One region of the Flavobacterium sp. W21_SRS_FM3 genome, then DNA from elsewhere that is predicted to be linked to it. Evidence: riboswitches for the same ligand, from Rfam matches in the RefSeq annotation. Region 1 holds a riboswitch; each other region holds the start of a gene.

What was found. Region 1 has a riboswitch for S-adenosylmethionine ahead of ACEN2K_RS09960 (Na+/H+ antiporter NhaC family protein). Riboswitches for the same ligand answer to the same signal wherever they lie in the genome.
Region 2: another riboswitch for S-adenosylmethionine. It lies ahead of thrA (bifunctional aspartate kinase/homoserine dehydrogenase I); the one in region 1 lies ahead of ACEN2K_RS09960 (Na+/H+ antiporter NhaC family protein).
Region 3: another riboswitch for S-adenosylmethionine. It lies ahead of ACEN2K_RS12940 (homocysteine S-methyltransferase family protein); the one in region 1 lies ahead of ACEN2K_RS09960 (Na+/H+ antiporter NhaC family protein).

The regions. Positions count from the first base shown of each region.
Region 1 is NZ_JBGQOD010000005.1:205,754-210,024, reverse strand. It holds gene ACEN2K_RS09975 (nuclear transport factor 2 family protein) at 1-304, shown strand, start outside; gene sucD (succinate--CoA ligase subunit alpha) at 392-1,264, shown strand; gene ACEN2K_RS09965 (hypothetical protein) at 1,471-1,893, shown strand; SAM-I-IV-variant riboswitch at 2,009-2,104, shown strand; gene ACEN2K_RS09960 (Na+/H+ antiporter NhaC family protein) at 2,162-3,484, shown strand; gene fabG (3-oxoacyl-[acyl-carrier-protein] reductase) at 3,694-4,271, shown strand, end outside.
Region 2 is NZ_JBGQOD010000009.1:59,247-63,517, forward strand. It holds gene thrA (bifunctional aspartate kinase/homoserine dehydrogenase I) at 1-2,261, opposite strand, end outside; SAM riboswitch class I at 2,342-2,450, opposite strand; gene ACEN2K_RS13005 (hypothetical protein) at 2,631-2,768, opposite strand; gene metK (methionine adenosyltransferase) at 3,591-4,271, shown strand, end outside.
Region 3 is NZ_JBGQOD010000009.1:44,610-48,880, forward strand. It holds gene ACEN2K_RS12935 (vitamin B12 dependent-methionine synthase activation domain-containing protein) at 1-218, opposite strand, end outside; gene ACEN2K_RS12940 (homocysteine S-methyltransferase family protein) at 644-1,693, opposite strand; SAM riboswitch class I at 1,939-2,058, opposite strand; gene ACEN2K_RS12945 (NAD(P)/FAD-dependent oxidoreductase) at 2,151-3,203, opposite strand; gene ACEN2K_RS12950 (precorrin-2 dehydrogenase/sirohydrochlorin ferrochelatase family protein) at 3,387-3,977, opposite strand; gene cobA (uroporphyrinogen-III C-methyltransferase) at 3,964-4,271, opposite strand, start outside.

The sequences.
Region 1 (4,271 bases):
AGTAATGAAAGATTTTTTGCATGACGAAGTCATGCTGGATTGGAATAGCAGTAAAGGATTTATACAAATGAATTATGATGCCTTACTGGATTTGTCAAATGAATTAAGTAAAGCGTATGTTCGTTCTAAGGTTAGAATTAGTCATATTATCTCTGAAGATGATATGATTACTGTCCGTTATTCTCATTTTGTAAAAACAATTGAAAATCCAAGAGAAGAGATGTTATTGGCACATTTTATAGCAATTTGGCAAATAAAAGACAATAAATTATACCGAGGGTATCAAATGAGTCAATTATCGTAACATATTTTGATAAGAAAACGGCTCAAAATAATTTACAAAACCTTACTTTTGCATCACAATTTTTAAAAATCACATAAAATATATATCATGAGTGTTTTAGTTAATAAAGATTCCAAAATAATTGTTCAAGGATTTACAGGAAGTGAAGGAACTTTCCACGCTTCTCAAATGATTGAGTACGGAACCAATGTTGTTGGTGGTGTAACTCCAGGAAAAGGTGGATCGACTCATTTAGATCGTCCAGTTTTTAATACTGTGAAAGACGCTGTAGACCAAGCTGGTGCTGACACAACTATTATCTTTGTACCACCTGCTTTTGCTGCTGATGCAATTATGGAAGCTGCTGATGCAGGAATTAAAGTAATTATTGCTATTACTGAAGGAATTCCAGTTGCTGACATGATCAAAGCAAACAGCTATGTAAAAGAAAGAAATGCTAGATTAATAGGACCTAACTGTCCTGGTATCATCACTCCAGGTGAAGCTAAAGTTGGTATCATGCCAGGTTTTGTTTTCAAAAAAGGAACAGTAGGTATTGTTTCTAAATCAGGAACATTAACTTATGAGGCTGCTGACCAAGTTGTAAAACAAGGTTTAGGTATCACAACTGCTATTGGTATTGGTGGAGATCCAATTATTGGAACTACAACAAAAGAAGCTGTTGAATTATTAATGAATGACCCAGAGACAGAATGTATCGTTATGATAGGTGAAATAGGTGGTCAATTAGAAGCAGATGCAGCACATTGGATTAAAGCTGATGGTAACCGCAAACCAGTTGTAGGATTTATTGCAGGAGTTACCGCTCCAGCAGGTCGTACAATGGGACATGCTGGTGCTATTGTTGGTGGATCTGACGATACAGCTGAAGCTAAAAAACAAATCATGAGAGAATGTGGTATCCACGTAGTAGATTCTCCAGCTGAAATTGGTAAAAAAGTAAAAGAAGTTTTAGGATAGTGTTCTGTTTTTAACTTATAATACAATTAGCCTCACATTTGTGGGGCTTTTTTATTATAAAACAGAATTAAAGAAATACATTTGCACTTTATTAAAAAAAGTATGTTTTTTAATACTTATAAATAAAATGGTTTCATAAATAATCGACCAATAGTGAATCGAAGTTTTATGTAGCCTTATCCAATTGAAAAAAAAATAGAAATAATATGTACAAAGAATTAGAAAAGTTCACAGTTAGTAATCAATTTTCATTTACTAAAGACGATAGTTTAGAAGAAGTGTGTAATGCTACTGAAGGTAGTGGTGTCTTTTTAGTTTATGCTGTTGCCGACGATAAAGAGTTAATTATGGTGGGTTCTACTGGAACTGTTCAAAATGACGGAACTTTAAAAATTAAAAATGGGGGATTAAAAGACAAGATTGTTGAAGGACACCAATTTGCAAAAACAGGTAGAAAATATTCTTGGCCAGCACAAATGGCAAAAGAAGATATTAGTGTTTTAGAAGTAGTTTGGTACGAAACCTTCAATGACGATTCTAAATCAATTCCTACAGCTGTAGAAGGGCAAGTTTTACAAAACTTCTTAGATGAAAATGGAAGATTACCAAGATGGAATGTGGCTTTTTAATCACCATTTTCAACTTAATACCCTAAAATAAAAAAAAGCTTTACTTCGGTAAGGCTTTTTTTATGGATAAATTTAATTTTTGTTGTGCAACTTATAAAATAATAAGTACTTTTGCAGCCGTTATCACGAATCTCATTATGAGATAGCAACCTGCAACAACGAGCAAGGTGCTAAAACGATAAGCCAATCCTTTGGAAAAAATGTTGTTTTACATTCCCATTTTTAGCTTTTGTTTTTCGTCATGATAATTAATTTTTAAATTATTTTTATGACCACTTTTTCAAAGAAAACCGGTAATCCGTTTGCATTGATTCCGTTATTTGTTTTTATTTTTACATTTTTAGGAGCTGGAATTATTTTGAATGACTTCTATGCATTTCCCTCACCAGTCGCCGTCTTGATTGGTATCATCTCTGCTTTTATATTATACAAATCATCTACGGATGACAAAGTGAGCACGCTGATTGCCGGTTGTGGTGAAAGCAAAATCATGACAATGTGCTTAATTTACCTCTTAGCGGGTGCCTTTGCTGTTGTGAGCAAAGCCATGGGAGGTGTAGATGCTGTGGTGAGTTTAGGTATTAATAATATTGATGTAGCTTATTTTCCATTGGGGATTTTCTTAATAGCTGCATTTTTATCTACTGCTACAGGGACTTCGGTAGGGGCTATAGTGGCTATAGGTCCAATTGCTGTGACTTTGGCAGACAAGAGTGGTGCGTCATTACCTTTAATTGCGGGTGCTTTGCTAGGTGGATCCATGTTTGGAGACAACCTATCAATGATCTCTGATACAACTATTGCTGCCACACAGTCGCTTGGTTGTGAATTGAAGGACAAATTTAAAATTAACTTGTTTATTGCTTTTCCTGCAGCAGTTTTAACTGTGATATTGTTTTTTTACTTGGGTTTAAATTCAGAAATTATTACAGTAGCAATACCTAAAACAAGTTTTGTTTGGATGGCCATCATACCGTACATATTGGTTATTATATTGGCTTTAGTAGGAGTGAATGTTTTTTCGACTTTAATTATAGGAACTCTTTTAGCTGGAATTATAGGATATATAGGAGGTTCATTTACAATAATGGAATTTACCCAAAAGATTTATGAAGGCTTTACCAGTATGACTGAAATCTTTTTATTGTCAATGCTAACAGGTGGTTTAGCTGCATTAGTAGAAAAAGCTGGTGGTATCAATTATTTGCTGCATCAAATTAAAAGGCGCATTAAAAGTAAAAAATCGGCAGAAGCTGGAATTGGCGCTTTGGTGGGTTTTGCAAATCTGGCTATAGCCAATAACACGGTATCGATTGTTATTACTGGTCCTATCGCTAAAGAAATTAATGATGAGTATAATTTAAGTCCTAAAAAGACTGCCGCTATCTTAGATATATTCTCTTGCATTGTGCAGGGAATTTTACCGTATGGAGCACAGGTTTTATTGATTTTGAGTTTTGCGAATGGAAAATTAGACTTCTTTGATTTGATTGGAAACGCTTGGTATCACTTGTTTTTATTTGCTTTTACATTGTTAGCCATTTACAGCTCTCACTGGGATAGATGGGTTAATAAATTTTTTAAAATATAAACTTTAGCCCTACTTATAGGTTAATGAGGTTTGTATTTTTTTTAAAAAAGGAATTATTATATATTTGACAAGTGTAAGATAGCCCTGATAGTAGTGAAAATCCTTTTATAATAGCCATGGCGTTTATAAAAGATTGTAGCGAATAGCAGGAATAGCTCCTGAAAATTAACAGGATAAGTACAAATAAAAAAACAAACTAATTTTATATCATGAAATTACTAGAAGGAAAAGTTGCCATTATTACTGGAGCAAGTCGCGGAATAGGAAAAGGAATTGCAGAAGTTTTTGCAAAACATGGAGCAAATGTTGCTTTTACATACAGTTCATCTGTAGAATCGGCACAGGCGTTAGAAAATGAATTAAATGCTTTAGGAGTTAAAGCAAAAGGATACCAATCTAATGCAGCTGACTTTAATGAAGCGCAAGCTATGGTTGATGCTGTAATTGCTGAGTTTGGTACTGTTGACGTCTTAATAAACAATGCTGGTATAACGAAAGACAACTTGTTAATGCGTATGTCTGAAGAAGATTTTGACAAAGTAATTGATGTCAACTTGAAGTCGGTTTTTAACATGACTAAAGCAATTCAGAGAACTTTCTTGAAGCAACGTGCAGGATCAATCATTAACATGAGCAGTGTTGTAGGTGTCAAAGGAAACGCTGGTCAGACAAATTATGCGGCTTCTAAAGCAGGTGTAATAGGTTTTACAAAATCTGTAGCATTAGAGTTAGGTTCTCGTAATATTCGTTGCAATGCTATTGCACCTGGATTTATTGAGACTGAAAT
Region 2 (4,271 bases), on a different contig from region 1:
TCTGATTTCTTAACCACTAAACTCACATTTTTACCTGTCACCGTATTATTGAAAAGGATGGGAACAATTTTATTTTTTATTAAAGCCGTATATGGCTTATGAAAAGTGCTTAAATCCTGACCAATAATTGAAATTACAGATACATTATCAGTCACCGTGATTTTATTGACATCCTTAGAGTAGAAATCATTTTCGAATTCTTTTTCGAGTTGAATCATTGCTTTTGTCGCTTTATCAGCAGCTACTACAAGTCCAATTCCCCTTTCTGAAGAACCTTGCGAAATGATGCTTACACTAATATCGTTATCTCCCATAACTCTAAAAATTCGCGCATCAACACCCGTTTTCCCTAACAATCCTCTGCCTTCTAAGTTTACTAGAGATACATTTTCTAGGACGGACAAGGTTTTAATTCCAGCGGCATTTGAATTAGAAGTGATTAGGGTCCCATTATTTTCATGATTGAACGTATTCAGGATTCGAAGTGGGATGTTTTTTTCTAAAAGAGGAATGATTGTTTTGGCGTGCAAAATATTCGCACCAAAATTAGCCATCTCATTCGCCTCATTATAAGACAAGGATTCTATTTTTTTAGCATCAAGTACCAACTCCGGGTTAGCAGTATAGATTCCGTCCACATGTGTGAAATTTTGTAGTTCTTCGGCATTGATATAATTAGCAATCAATGAAGCTGTATAATTGCTGCCGTTTCTTCCCAAGGTTGTGGTTTCTTGTTTCCCATTCGAACCAATAAAGCCGGTAAGTACAAGAATAACGTTTTTATTATCTTTAAAAACTTGGATGACGTTTTTCTTCGAAATAGCATCAAAAGGTTGCGCATCACCAAAATTGGAGTCGGTAATAATCAATTCTCTAGTGTCTGCTAATTTCGCAGGAATGTTTTTTTCGTTCAACAAAAACACTAATAACTTAGCCGAGAGTAGTTCTCCTTGTGCAAGCACCTGGTCTTTGATTTTAGCACTATAATCACCAATCAACCTAACACCTTCAAAAAGCTTATCTAATTTATCAAATTCTGCCGCAAAATCAACATTCTCAAAACCATCCTTTTGATAGGTTTTAAAACTTTCTAATAATGGTTTGTAATTACCGTTTTTAGCAGCTATGGTCAAAATATCATCAAGTTCATCTGTAGCTTTTCCTCTTGCCGAAACCACGACAGCAAATTGTTCTTCTTTTTTTACCTTATCTTCTATAATGTCTAAAACGGTAGCGATACCACCGCCATTAGCTAAAGATTTCCCACCAAATTTTACTATTTTCATCTGCTTTTTATTTTTAAAAACAACTTCTAATAAATTGTCTAATTGTTCGTATTCCATCAAAAAGGCGTCATGGCCATGTTGAGAGTCAATCTCACTATAGAATACATTATTTTTAAATTTTTTGATTTCGTTATAGGTTTCTCTATTCTCCTTTGCGGTAAAAAACAAATCTGAATTGATTCCTACAATGTATATGTTAGCATCTACCCTAGAAATAATCGTTTCTAGCGATTCCTGATTGCGCGTAATATCAATTGTTTTCAATAGTTGATTCATCATCTTGTAGGCCGCCAGCTGAAATCTTTTTTCTAACTTTTCTCCGTGGTAGTTTAACCAACTCTCTACTTGAAAAGTTTCTAGCTGTACGTTGATGTCTCTATTGAATTTTTCTTTGAAAGATTCAGGCGTGCGGTAGCATAACATGGCGTGAATACGCGCATCTTCAATGGGTTTTTTAGAATTATTGAGAATTTGCTCTTGTAGGTAGCAATTAGCAATTAACCAGTCTGTCGATTTCCAATCTGTAGCTATAGGAATAAAGTTTTGCGCTAGTTTAGGCTCTAAGGCCAAAATTTCCCAAGCAATTCCGCCACCTACAGATCCGCCGATGAGTGCAAATAATTGATCAATCTTTAAAAACCGAAGCCCTTCGATAAATATTCTAGCAATATCTCTTGCGATAAAATCTCGGTAATTTTCGATAGTAATTGAGTTGAAGCCATTACCTGGAACATCAAAAGCTACAATGGTATATTTTCTAGTATCGATTGTTTTGTCAACTCCCACAATATCATTCCACCAACCGGATTCTCCTATCACTTGAGAATTTCCCGTCAAGGCATGATTTATTAAAATAATGGGAGCAGTATGCAAAGGAGCACCAAAAACTTGATAACTTAAGTTAAGGCTAGCATAGACAGCACCATTGTGTGTGGTGAAATTGTGTAATGTAATATGTGTTGGTTTATTTTCCAATGTCAAATCTTTTATTGATTTTGATTTGTATTTGGAAATATTAGAAAGAAAAAACTAGTTGTAAACTAGAAAAATTCTTGTTGTTATCTTTCCACTTTTGGGAGTGGTAGAATGCAGCACCTTCTTCGATAAATCGAAGGGTTGCTAAGGCTTCATCGGGTCTATTCCCTCGTCCTTTCTTTATAACATTTCAATACGTTTGTGAACTTAATGGTACAAATTAACTATTAATTTAATTAACAAGCAAATATTATTTATCAAGATTTCTTCTAAAAAAAAATAGACAACAAAAAAACGCAAGGCATCGCTGAACTAAACAATTCAGAAATTACTCGCGTGAAAATCAGTATAGAGACCGTACGTTATCAATTAGATAAAAAGTGTATCATTCTCTTTTGAATACATCAAAAACTGCAATGAATTAGGGACTTTGTTTAAGTCATTCGCATTTGTTGTATTGATTCCGAATCGTGGATTAATCAAATCATCTACTGATATATTAATCATATTTTTTTTAGTTTTTAAATTCCTCAAAAAACTAACTGCCCTGGTAATTCTGTTTGTTGCCCCCATAATATTCACTTTTTAATTGTTGTACTTTGTATTGTATTTTTTCTTGATATCCTTTTGTAAATTGCTACTTGAAAAAAACCAGTGAGTTAAATTTTATAATTGTTCTGTCTTGTTAAATCATTTTATATTAAATAAAAAAGCCTTCCATTTTAATGGGAGGCTTTTACTATTATATGGTATATATAAAGTGATCACGACCCGACAGATCTCTCTGAACCAGTTTTGGCATTTTTATAAATATTTAAATTTATTCTTGGTATTTTCATATGGCAAATTTGAGGATTTTAGAGTTACTTTCCTAATGATAATCAATATTTTAACGCAATTTTTTACCATTTATTAAAATCTTATAAATCGAGATTATAATACTATAACTATTAACCTACAATTATGAAAAATGCGACTTCAAATAGTTTTTATTTACTCTAGTTTAGCCATTTTTATTGTTATGCGTAGATGATTAAATCCTAAAGATATATTGTTGATAAAAGCACCACACTAACTGAAATTTTACTCCATATTTTTTTAATTCCAAAAAATAGCGAAGTTTAATTTGCAATTCAAAATGGTTTCATACCTTTGCACCCGAATATAAGAGGAAAAATTTGAACTGATTGCAACCTCTTCATAATGAAACGAATTCATTATGGATGCTGAAAATTTTTCAGTAGAAAAAAATGCTAAAGCAGAAACTCTTCTTTAGCGCTATATTGTTGCAATCCCTTTTTCTCAAATTAATTAAAAATACTATTTATTATGGCCTATTTATTTACGTCAGAATCTGTGAGTGAGGGACATCCAGACAAAATTGCAGATCAAATATCAGACGCATTAATTGATAATTTTTTAGCATTTGATGCTAATTCAAAAGTTGCATGTGAAACTTTAGTAACTACAGGTCAAGTTATTTTGGCTGGGGAGGTAAAGTCAAACACCTACTTAGATGTGCAGCAAATTGCTCGCGATGTAATCAAGAAAATTGGTTACACAAAAAGCGCCTATATGTTTGAAGCAGAGTCATGCGGAATTCTTTCGGCTATTCACGAGCAATCAGCAGATATCAATCAAGGTGTCGACCGTTCTAGCCCAGAGGAGCAAGGAGCAGGTGACCAAGGAATGATGTTTGGTTACGCTACAAATGAAACGGAAAATTACATGCCATTGGCACTTGATTTATCTCATAAATTACTACAAGAATTAGCCCTATTAAGACGCGAAAATAAAGAAATAACTTATTTACGTCCAGACGCTAAGTCTCAAGTAACACTTGAATACAGTGACGATAACAAACCAACTCGTATTGATGCGATTGTTATTTCTACTCAACATGACGATTTTGATGAAGAGCCAGCTATGCTTGCTAAAATTAAAAAAGACATTGTTGACATTTTGATTCCTAGAATCATTGCTAAAAATCCAGCAAGTGCACATTTATTC
Region 3 (4,271 bases), on a different contig from region 1:
TCCATATTAATATCGATGATTTGTGCGCCACCTTCCACTTGCTCTTTTGCAATGCTCAAGGCTTCTTCGTATTTTTCTTCCTTGATTAACCGAAGGAATTTTCTAGAACCTGTAACATTGGTACGTTCTCCAATATTCACAAATACGCTATCTGGCGTAATGATTAAAGGCTCTAATCCCGATAATACAAGGTTTTTTCTAGTTTCTGCTTGTGCCATTTTTATTTTTCATTTACTTAGTCTCTAAAAACCTTTGAGTCTAAGTTTTGTTATATTCTTCTTTTTTGGGAGTGTCCCTCCGTAAAAACTGCGGGTCGGGCTATGCGCTGCAAGTCCTCGATCTTCCTTCGTCCTGAAATAAATTCAGTACAATTCAGGCTGTGGGCTTTTCACTACACACGAGCGAAGCGAACTGGCGAAGCAATCCCTCACGCAACATTCCAATTGTTATTGTGAGTAAAGAAGCTATCTCACCCCCTATTATCTTCATTCTGGAATCCTGCAAGGTTTTCAAAACCTTGTAGGTTTGTTTATTAATTCAACTTCTCAATTCATACCTACAAGGTTCAAAAAAACCTTGCAGGAAACATAGAGAAAAACAATACATGAATTTTATGTTAGACGTGATAAATCGCGTCTCTACGTTACATCGTAGCCGTTGAAACTCTTGGTTTATAATCTTTAGCGATATCAGCAATTAACTTGATGTGTTCTGGCGTTGTACCGCAACATCCACCTATGATGTTTACTAAATTATCGTCTAGGTAAGCTTTAATTTGCGCTTGCATTTCCTGTGGCGTTTCATCGTATTCTCCAAAAGCGTTTGGCAATCCTGCATTAGGATGTGCCGAAACATTAAATGAAGTATTTTGGGATAAAGTCTGTAAATACGGTTTCAACAAATCGGCTCCAAGAGCACAATTGAAACCAACGCTCAATAATGGAATATGTGAAACAGAAACCAAAAATGCTTCAACTGTTTGCCCAGAAAGTGTTCTTCCAGACGCATCGGTAATGGTTCCTGAAACCATAATTGGAATATCGATATTGCGTTCTTCCTTTACTTCTTCGATAGCAAAAAGCGCCGCTTTGGCATTTAGTGTGTCGAAAATAGTTTCTACTAATAAAATATCACTTCCTCCATCAATTAACGCTTCTACTTGTTGCTTGTAGGCAATGCGCAAATCATCAAAAGTCACCGCTCGATAACCTGGATCGTTTACATCTGGTGACATACTTGCTGTTCTGTTTGTTGGTCCTATTGAACCCGCTACAAAACGAGGTTTGTCTGGATTTTTGGCTGTAAATTCATCCGCTACTTCACGCGCTAATTTTGCCGATTCGTAGTTTAATTCATATACAAAATCTTCCAAGTGATAATCGGCCATACCTATAGTTGTTCCCGAGAAAGTATTGGTTTCAACAATATCAGCACCAGCTTCAAAATAAGCGGCGTGAACTGCTTTTATTGCTTGGGGCTGTGTGAGTGATAATAAATCGTTGTTTCCTTTTAAAGAATGTGGGAAATCTTTGAAACGTTCCCCACGGAAATCTTCTTCAGAGAAATTATAACGTTGCAACATGGTTCCCATGGCTCCATCCAGAACGAGTATGTTTTTTTTGATGGCTTCGTGAATGCTCCCCCTAACCCCCGAAGGGGGAATTCCTAAACTGTCTTTAATCTCTTTTGACATAACGTATGATAATTGAAATCTAGAAAATATTCTAAATCTGACATTTGATTATTAATTCCAAAAGTTCACTATTGTTTCTCTTTAGCCCTGATGGTAGCGGCATCCTATTGTGCCGGTGTTCGGCGCAATAGATATAGCGTACAGCGGGAAGGATCATGGCTGAAATGCACCAATCATCTGCTCTAAAAAAATAATATCGATATGTTGTCAAGAAAAGGTTTGAGAAATACTGTGGAAGTATTCTTGTGTTATCTATCTTAGATATTGAAACAAGTTCAACATAAAGTAGAATGTAGCACCTTCTTTAAAGATAAAGGGTTGCTAAGGTTTCATTGGGTCTTTCCCTCCGCCTTTCGTGATAACTTTCAATAAATATAGGAACAATGCAAAGAAAAGACATAGCGCTAATACTCGCAAGTATTAGCGCTATATTTTTTAACTTGTATGTGTGATTTTGTTAAACTATTGCTTTAACAACAGCTTTTGGAGCTTCTTTACGAGTTCCATCAAATCCGTCAACACCTGAAACTGTAGTATATTTCAACACATAACGTTTTCCTGGATTGATTATTTGATAAGCTGCCTGACACATTAATGTCGCTTCGTGGAAACCACAAAGGATTAATTTTAATTTACCAGGATAGGTATTCACATCACCTATGGCGAAAATACCTGGAATATTTGTTTGATAATCTAAGGCATTGTTTACTTTGATCGCGTTTTTCTCGATTTCAAGTCCCCAATTTCCTATCGGACCTAACTTTGGTGTCAGACCAAAAAGCGGAATGAAATAATCAGTTTCAATTTTACGGTGCGCCCCGTTCTCATCGATATCAATCGATTCAATATGTTCTGCTCCGTTGATTCCAACTACCTCAGCCGGTGTAATCATGCGTATTTTTCCTGAATCTTTTAATTCTTGTACTTTTTCTACAGAATCTAATGCCCCACGGAATTCATTACGACGGTGAATTAATGTCACTTCTGACGCGACATCTGTCAAGAAAATACTCCAGTCTAGCGCTGAGTCTCCTCCACCTGCTATTACTACTCTTTTGTCTCTAAACTCTTCAGGATCTTTAATGAAGTACTTGATACCTTTATTTTCATAGAAATTGATTCCGTCAATTAATGGTTTTCTTGGTTCAAAACTTCCTAAACCACCCGCAATGGCAATGACTTTAGCGTGGAATTGCGTTCCTTCATTTGAAGTCACAATAAAACTACCATCTTCTTGTTTTTCTATTGTTTCAGCACGCTCTCCAAGGGTAAAGCCAGGTTCGAACTGCTTGATTTGTTCCATTAGATTATCTACTAAATCTCCTGCTAATACTTCAGGAAATCCTGGAATATCGTAAATTGGTTTTTTAGGATATAATTCTGAAAGTTGCCCACCAGCTTGTGGTAAAGCATCTAGTATATGACATTTTAATTTTAATAATCCTGCTTCAAAAACGGCAAATAAACCAGTTGGTCCGGCTCCTATTATAAGGATATCTGTTTCAATCATATTGTTTCAATTTTACCTCCCCCCGCCCCCTCCAATCCCGATAGCTATCGGGAAGGGGAGACTAGGCGGAGTTACTTATGTTATATTTGTTCTTACTAATTATTATTTTTACAAATGAACGAATGATTCTTCCTTAATTAAATGATAAATATCATTCGGATTCTTTGTTCTTTTCTCTTTATTCTATTCTCTATGCTCTTTATTTTTCAACGACTCCGTAATGGCATTCATCTTCTGAACTTTATCTTCAAAATCTCCTTTTAAGGTTTTGCGATATTCGTTTAGATTTTCGACCATCTTATTAATATCCTCCGGAATTACTTCTTCAAAAAACTCTCTTAGTCTTTTGGCCGTTGTAGGTGATTTTCCATTGGTTGAAATAGCTATTTTTACATTTCCTTTGGTTACAATTCCTCCTAAATAATAATCACATAAATCCGGTGTATCGGCAATATTGCAAATCAAGTATCTTTCTCCTGACAGATCATAAATTCTTTTATTGACTTCAAGATCATCGGTGCACGCAATAACCATATGCCGTTTTTTGAGCATTTTTTTCTTGAACTTCTTCATAGTCAACTTCACGGACTGATGTTTATTGACCAGTGTTACTAGTTCTGGTAGAAACCACGGTGCTACAACCTCGACATTAGCATTTGGACTGGACTTCAATAAAAAACTTAATTTTTCCAGTCCTACATTTCCTCCACCCACAATCAATACGTTCATATTGTGCAGTTTTAAAAACACAGGATACAATTCATTCCTTTCCATAAACTAATAGTTTGTTATGATTGGATTTTAACTCTTTGTAAAACCCTTTCCTCTTCTTACTATCGCCTACTACAGCTCCAATTATAATTATGGCAGGCGAACTTAACTGCTGCTCCGCAACAACCTTTTGGATGGTATTTATTGTTCCAATCCCAACTTTTTCTTCAGGAGTGGTTCCGTTTTGTATGATCGCAACGGCTGTCTCTCCCTTAGATTCTTTTTGGAAAATGGCTACAATTTGATCCAACTTACTCATCCCCATTAACACTACTACAGTAGCTGAAGATTGAGCTG